2 regions of the Exiguobacterium sp. s21 genome follow, and region 1 is predicted to be linked to the other one. Evidence: a T-box and tRNA genes for the amino acid it is inferred to sense, from the RefSeq annotation. Region 1 holds a T-box; the other holds one or more tRNA genes.
What was found. A T-box is a leader RNA that pairs with one kind of tRNA and senses whether it is charged. The one in region 1 lies ahead of KNP06_RS02755 (valine--tRNA ligase), so its partner is inferred to be a tRNA-Val.
Positions count from the first base shown of each region.

Region 2: it has a tRNA-Val gene. The T-box ahead of KNP06_RS02755 (valine--tRNA ligase) is inferred to sense a tRNA for this amino acid. The anticodon was not compared.

Region 1 covers NZ_JACSLF010000002.1:48,752-52,167, reverse strand. The annotation lists gene KNP06_RS02755 (valine--tRNA ligase) at 1-1,454, opposite strand, end outside; T-box leader at 1,510-1,730, opposite strand; gene hemL (glutamate-1-semialdehyde 2,1-aminomutase) at 1,778-3,082, opposite strand; gene hemB (porphobilinogen synthase) at 3,079-3,416, opposite strand, start outside.
Region 2 covers NZ_JACSLF010000012.1:77,699-81,114, reverse strand. The annotation lists one part of gene KNP06_RS12785 (IS3 family transposase) at 1-203, opposite strand, end outside; one part of gene KNP06_RS12785 (IS3 family transposase) at 203-842, opposite strand; gene KNP06_RS12780 (DUF554 domain-containing protein) at 938-1,642, opposite strand; tRNA gene KNP06_RS12775 (tRNA-Val) at 1,801-1,873, opposite strand; gene KNP06_RS12770 (GNAT family N-acetyltransferase) at 1,960-2,517, opposite strand; gene KNP06_RS12765 (DMT family transporter) at 2,585-2,899, opposite strand; gene KNP06_RS12760 (DMT family transporter) at 2,896-3,240, opposite strand; gene KNP06_RS12755 (TetR/AcrR family transcriptional regulator) at 3,237-3,416, opposite strand, start outside.

The DNA of each region.
Region 1 (3,416 bases):
AGCGCGCTCGTCGGGAAGTAACGTTTGAAGTCTGCTGAGTCCGTGTCCGGCCAGCCCATCGTCGAGAACGGCCAGAGCGCTGACGAGAACCATGTGTCGAGCACGTCTTCGTCTTGGTGCCAGTTCTCACTGTCAGCCGGTGCTTCTTTCCCTACATAGATCTCTCCTGTCTCGTTGTGGTACCAAGCCGGGATGCGGTGGCCCCACCAGAGTTGACGGCTGATACACCAATCGCGGATGTTCTCCATCCAACGGAGGTATGTGCCTTCGAACCGCTCTGGGACGAAGTTGACTTTCGTATCGTCATGTCCTTGAGCTTCGAGCGCTGCTTTCGCGAGCGGCTCCATGTCGACGAACCACTGTTTCGAAAGATACGGCTCGATGACTGCGCCTGAACGTTCCGAGTGGCCGACCGAGTGCGTGTGCGGCTCGATCTTGACGAGCGTGCCGTCCGCTTCTAGGTCTTTGACGAGTTGCTTGCGGCATTCGAAGCGGTCGAGCCCTTCGTACTTGCCTGCGTTCTCGTTCATCTTGCCTCCTTCGTCCATGACGAGGATACGCGGGAGCTCGTGGCGGTTCCCGATCTCGAAGTCGTTCGGGTCGTGCGCCGGTGTGATCTTGACGCAACCTGTACCGAACTCCATGTCGACGTAGTCGTCAGCGACGATCGGGATCTCACGGTTCATGACCGGAAGCATGATCGTCTTGCCGACGAGGTGCGCGTAACGCTCATCTTTCGGGTTGACGGCAACGGCCGTATCGCCGAGCATCGTCTCTGGACGCGTCGTCGCGATCTCGATGTGGCCTGAGCCGTCAGCGAGCGGATACTTCATGTGGTAGAATGCGCCTTCGACTTCTTGATAGATAACTTCGATATCCGAGACGGCTGTCTTTTGCGCCGGGTCCCAGTTGACGATATACTCGCCACGGTAAATCAAGCCCTTCTCATAGAGACGGACGAATACTTCTTGGACCGCTTTCGAGAGTCCTTCGTCGAGCGTGAAACGCTCACGTGAGTAGTCGAGACCGAGACCAAGTTTTGACCACTGGGCACGGATTGTGTCCGCGTACTCGTCTTTCCATTCCCACGTCTTCTCGAGGAACTTCTCGCGTCCGAGGTCGTAACGCATGATGCCGTCTTCACGGAGTTTCTGTTCGACTTTCGCTTGCGTCGCGATACCGGCGTGATCCATCCCTGGGAGCCAGAGGACGTCATAGCCTTGCATACGCTTGAGGCGCGTCAATAAGTCTTGGAGCGTCGTGTCCCATGCGTGTCCGAGGTGAAGTTTCCCTGTTACGTTCGGTGGCGGGATGACGATCGTGTACGGCTGTTTTGAATCGTCCTCGTCTGCTTTGAATACGTCGTTCTCTAACCAGTAGTCATACCATTTCGCTTCCGTCGCACTTGGATCGTACTTCGTCGGCATGGTGATTTCGTTTGTCTCGTTGGCCATATGCCCAACCTCCTCTAATAATGTGGACAAAAAAACGGCTACTCTCGTCCTTAACGCTAAGGACGAAAGAAGCCGTATCTTCCGCGGTACCACCTTAGTTCGCCAACAGGTGGCGCCCTCAAAATCGAATAACGGTCGATGGACCGGACCTTCCTACTTCGTTCAAAAGGTCAGCTCCGAGGCGACTTCCGCACCATCCTTCGCGGCCTCGCACCAAGCGGCCGCGTCTCTGAAAAAGGATGTTGATTGCGTACTATTCCTCATCGTAGCTTTTGTTCGTATCTGTTAAACAATTGTAGCGACAGAAGCTGTTTCCGTCAAGATTACAATGAAAACTCTTGTTGCAGCTCTTTGAACGTCGCGTCGACCGCTACGAGCGTCTGGTCGATATCTTCGTCCGTGTGCACGGTCGAGAGGAACAATCCTTCGAACTGTGACGGTGGCAAGAACACGCCGCGCGCCGCCATCTTCTGATAGTAAGCACGGAACAAGTCGAGGTTCGCCGTCTTCGCCTTCTCGAAGTTCGTCACTTTCTCGTTCGTGAAGAAGAATCCGAACATCGAGCCAGCCCGGTTCGTGTCGTGCGGGATGTTATACTTTTCGGCCGCTTTCGTATAGCCTTCAGCGAGACGGTCCGCTTTGCGTTCGAACTCGGCGTAGTGCTCAGGCTTCAGTTGCGACAACGTCGTGTAGCCGGCAATCATCGCGAGCGGGTTCCCTGAGAGCGTCCCTGCCTGGTAAATCGGTCCTTGCGGCGCGATTTGTTCCATGATCTCGCGTTTCCCGCCATAGGCACCGACCGGAAGGCCGCCGCCGATGACTTTTCCGAGGCACGTCAAATCCGGCGTCACGCCGAAGTAACCTTGGGCACAGTTGTAGCCGACACGGAACCCGGTCATGACCTCGTCAAAGATGAGGAGCGCGCCGTATTGTTCCGTGATCTCGCGGAGTCCTTCAAGGAATCCAGGTTGCGGTGGCACGAAGCCCATGTTGCCGGCCGCCGGTTCGACGATGACCCCAGCGATGTCGTCACCGAACTTCTCGAACGCGACGCGAAGGGCATCCAAGTCGTTGTACGGCACCGTGAGCGTCTGGCTCGCCAAGTCTTTCGGTACGCCCGGCGAGTCTGGGAGACCGAGCGTCGCGACGCCCGAACCGGCCTTGATGAGGAGCGAGTCGCCGTGACCGTGGTAGCAGCCTTCAAACTTCAAGATTTTCGTCTTGCCCGTGTAGCCGCGTGCGAGGCGGAGTGCCGCCATCGTCGCTTCCGTACCCGAGTTGACCATGCGCACCATCTCGATTGATGGGACGCGCTCGATGACGAGCTCGGCCATTTTCGTCTCAAGCTCGGTCGGCGTCCCGAACGTCCAGCCTTTCTCGGATTGCTCTTGAATCGCCTTCGTGACGACCGGGTCACGGTGGCCGAGGATGAGTGGTCCCCATGAGAGGACGTAGTCGATATATTCGTTGCCATCGATGTCGTAGACGCGTGATCCTTCACCGCGTTCAGCGAAGATTGGCGTCATGCCGACTGATTTATAGGCACGGACCGGGCTGTTCACCCCGCCCGGCATGAGCGGACGTGCTTGTTCGAACGCCGCTTCTGAGCGTGTTTGTTTGTAGGTCATGAATAGTCTCCTTCCAAATAGCGACAGACGTCTTTTGCGAAATACGTGACGATGAGGTCCGCACCGGCCCGTTTGAAGCCGACCATCGTCTCCATGACGATGCGTTGCTCATCGACCCAGTCGTTCAAGGCAGCCGCTTTGACCATGGCGTATTCTCCGCTCACGTTATACGCTACGATCGGCATATCGAGCGAATCGCGCATGTCACGGATGATGTCCATGAACGCGAGCGCCGGTTTGACGATCATGAAGTCGGCGCCTTGCTCGACGTCCGATTGTGATTCACGGAACGCTTCACGGCGGTTGGCCGGGTCCATCTGATAGCCTTTGCGGT
Region 2 (3,416 bases), on a different contig from region 1:
TAAGCCCAAGTTCTCCTCCTCGCGTACCGAGACGGTACGCTTCAACCATTTATAGTAGGCGGCCCGTGAGACCTGCGCGATTTCACACAGGAGCACGACCGGGAACGTGTCGGTCGTCGACATTTCCTCGATCGCCATGTAACGTAATTGTAGCCGGATTTGGCTGATCAACCTCTCCTCTCGATCTCCTCTAACTTTTTTAGGAACAGGTTCTCGGCCCGCAGGCGCTCGTTCTCCCGCTCGATCTGTTGGATGCGACGTTCGAGCTTCTCTTCGTTGGTCAGTTCCTCTTCTTGCTTCGTCCGTCCGCGCCGGTCCTCGAGCCCGTGCACGCCGTCGGCGTCATATTTTTTCGTCCAGCCGTAGACCTGGTGGTACGACACGGCGAATATCTCGGCCGTCCGTTGATAGTTCCGTCCATTGTCCAGGCAATACCTGACGATCTCCATGCGTTCCTCGAATGTGGTCTTTCTCCCTTTTGTCATAGCTCGATCCATCCCTTTTCTCGAATCTGTTAACTCGCTATGACTAGTATACTTCTTGATCCACCGATATAGAACCGAACGACTACTGATTTGATGTCTGGAGAGGACTTCCACCATGGTGACCCCGTCGAGATAGTCACGTACGGCCGCTATTTTCTGTTCCTTTGTGTACAGTTTCCATATCCTCGACTCCTTCAAGGCGTCGATTCCGCCGGTCTCAAATTTTACTTTCCACACCCGGAGGGTATGCTCAGAGACGTGATGAGCCTCCTCGATTTCCTTCCACGTATATGTTCCTTCTTCCATCATTCGTAGTGCACTCAGTTTTTGTTCGATTGAATGCCGACTTCTCGCCATAAAAAAACACTCCTCAATAGAATAAACAGATTTGTTATTTCATCTGTCTACCTATTGGGGAGCATATCAAACGCATCGCGTCTCTCGGACTTTTTTTATTGGACGATATGTAAAATCGAGACGATGACGGCGACCATCAAAATCCCCGGCAATAGATTCGCGACGCGAATCCGAGTGATGCCGACCAAATTTAAACCGATCGCGACGATCATAACGCCGCCGGTCGCTGTCATTTCTAAAATAAAGTCATCCATGAGCGATTCCGGGATAAACTTCATGATTTGGATGGCGAGCAAGGCGATTGCTCCTTGGTATAAGAGAACCGGGACGGCCGAGAACATGACCCCAATCCCTAGCGTCGAGCTAAGGACGAGTGCCGTGAAGCCATCAATCAATCCTTTTGTATAGAGGACATCATGGTCCCCGCGCAATCCACTGTCGAGTGCGCCGATGACGGCCATCGCCCCGATGACGAAGATGAGCGTCGCCGTGATGAAGCCTTCGGCGATACTCGACTTGCTCTTACCGCCGAGTCGGCGTTCCAATTGATAGCCGACCTCGTTCAACTTCTCATCAAGCTTCCACCATTCACCGAGCGCCGCCCCGATGACGAGACTGCCGATGACGATTAAAAAGTTTTCACTCTTCATCCCCATTTGAATCCCCAGCAAGACGACGGCGAGACCGATGGCTGCGGTGACCGTCTCTTTCATTCGTTCGGGGATGCGGTGAAATAAAAGTCCAAGTAATGTGCCAATCACGATCAATGCCGCGTTGACGATTGTTCCGGTTAAGACCATTGTAATATTCCCCGTTTCTGTATGTATTGAGAGGAATATACCAACTGTTTATGTAGACTGTCAATTGAAAGAAAAACAAAAAAAAGCCACTTCTCGCAAGAAGTGGCGTCGCGGAAACCCACGTTCCTATGGGTTTCGCATCGGGTTTGGCACCCAAGTGATTCTGACTGGGCTCGAACCAGCGACCTCTACCCTGTCAAGGTAGCGCTCTCCCAGCTGAGCTACAGAATCAGGTCGTGTCCTCGCTTAAGGACACTATTAATATATCAAGAAACTAATGCCTTGGCAACTGTTTTTTTAAACTTTTTTACTTTTTTTCAACGCGTCATTTCTTCCCGTTTCGTATGGCGGCATAACCGCTCTAAATCACCGGCATATACCGAGACGAGCATGCCTTGATATTCGGTATCCCGATCCCAATGCAGTCCGTTCGCTTTCGCGACCCGTTGCGATGGGACGTTATCCGGATGAATCAAGGAAATGATCTCTTTCTCACCTTTTTCGAACGCATGACGCATAAGGCGAGCCGCTGCCTCGCGTCCGTAGCCCATATGCCAATGCTTCGGCGCCAACCAATATCCGACTTCAAGTTCAATCGTGCCGTCGAGTTCATGGAGCAACGTGCCGGCATGACCAATCGGCTCGTCATTTTCATGCGACATCAATTTGAGCAATCCGGTTTGACGACCCGTCTGATAACGGGCCAACTGGCGCTCGAACCATTCAATTGTCTGTTCATCCGTATACGGCTTTCCATCCGGGCTAATGAAGCGCATGACCCGCGGATCTTGGAGTAGCGATTTCACGAAATAAAAATCAGCAATCGTGTAAGGTTCGAGTCGTAGACGCTCGGATTGCAGTTTGATATGACTCATCGTCCCCGCCCCTTTCGTTCACAGTCTGAACTATTCAATTCCCGTTTTTATTCGAAGCTAATCCTGCTCACGCGACAACTTTCAATCCGATGACGCTTCCGATAATAAGCAATAAGAAGAAGATACGCCACCGGTCCCGGGATTCGTTCAAGTACAGCATGCCGAGCACGACCCCGCCGGCCGCCCCAATCCCGACCCAAATCGAATACGCCAATCCGAGCGGGAGCGTCTCGAGCGAACGCGACAACAAATAAAAGCTTAAGGCAAACGTTCCGACCGACAAGATCGACCATTTAACAATCTGATAGCCTTTTGATTTACCCATCCAAAAGACGGCCATCATCTCAGCAAGACCCGCACCAATCAAAAATACCCAACTCATGCCGACTCACCTCCCGTCACTTGTTTCAGTCCGACCACACCGATCAGAAGCGTGATGATAAAGACGAGCTTCATCCCGGTGAGCGCCTCGTCGAACAAGAGCGCCCCGACGATGACCGTTCCGACGGCTCCGATGCCGGTAAAGACGGCGTACCCCGTCCCGGCCGGTAAGGTGCGGAACGACATCGCCAACAATCCAAAACTCACAATCAATAATAGAATCGTCATCACGCTCGGACCGAGCACCGTGAACCCGTTCGACAGCTTCATCGTCGTCGCCCAAACGATTTCGAGCAGACCGGCGAGCACGAGCCAAACCCAGGCTAGTTGATCTTGTTTCATGTCCAACCGACTCCTTTCTTGAAAATCGTGAATGCGGCCCGTTGCCGTTTGACGCGATTCGTCTCAAGCGTGAAGAGCGAAAGAAGCGCCCCATCTAGAAAACAATAGTACGCGTCATACACGTCCTCGAGTGACTGTTCGGGTAAGGCGCCTTGCTCCATCGCCAATCGAAACTG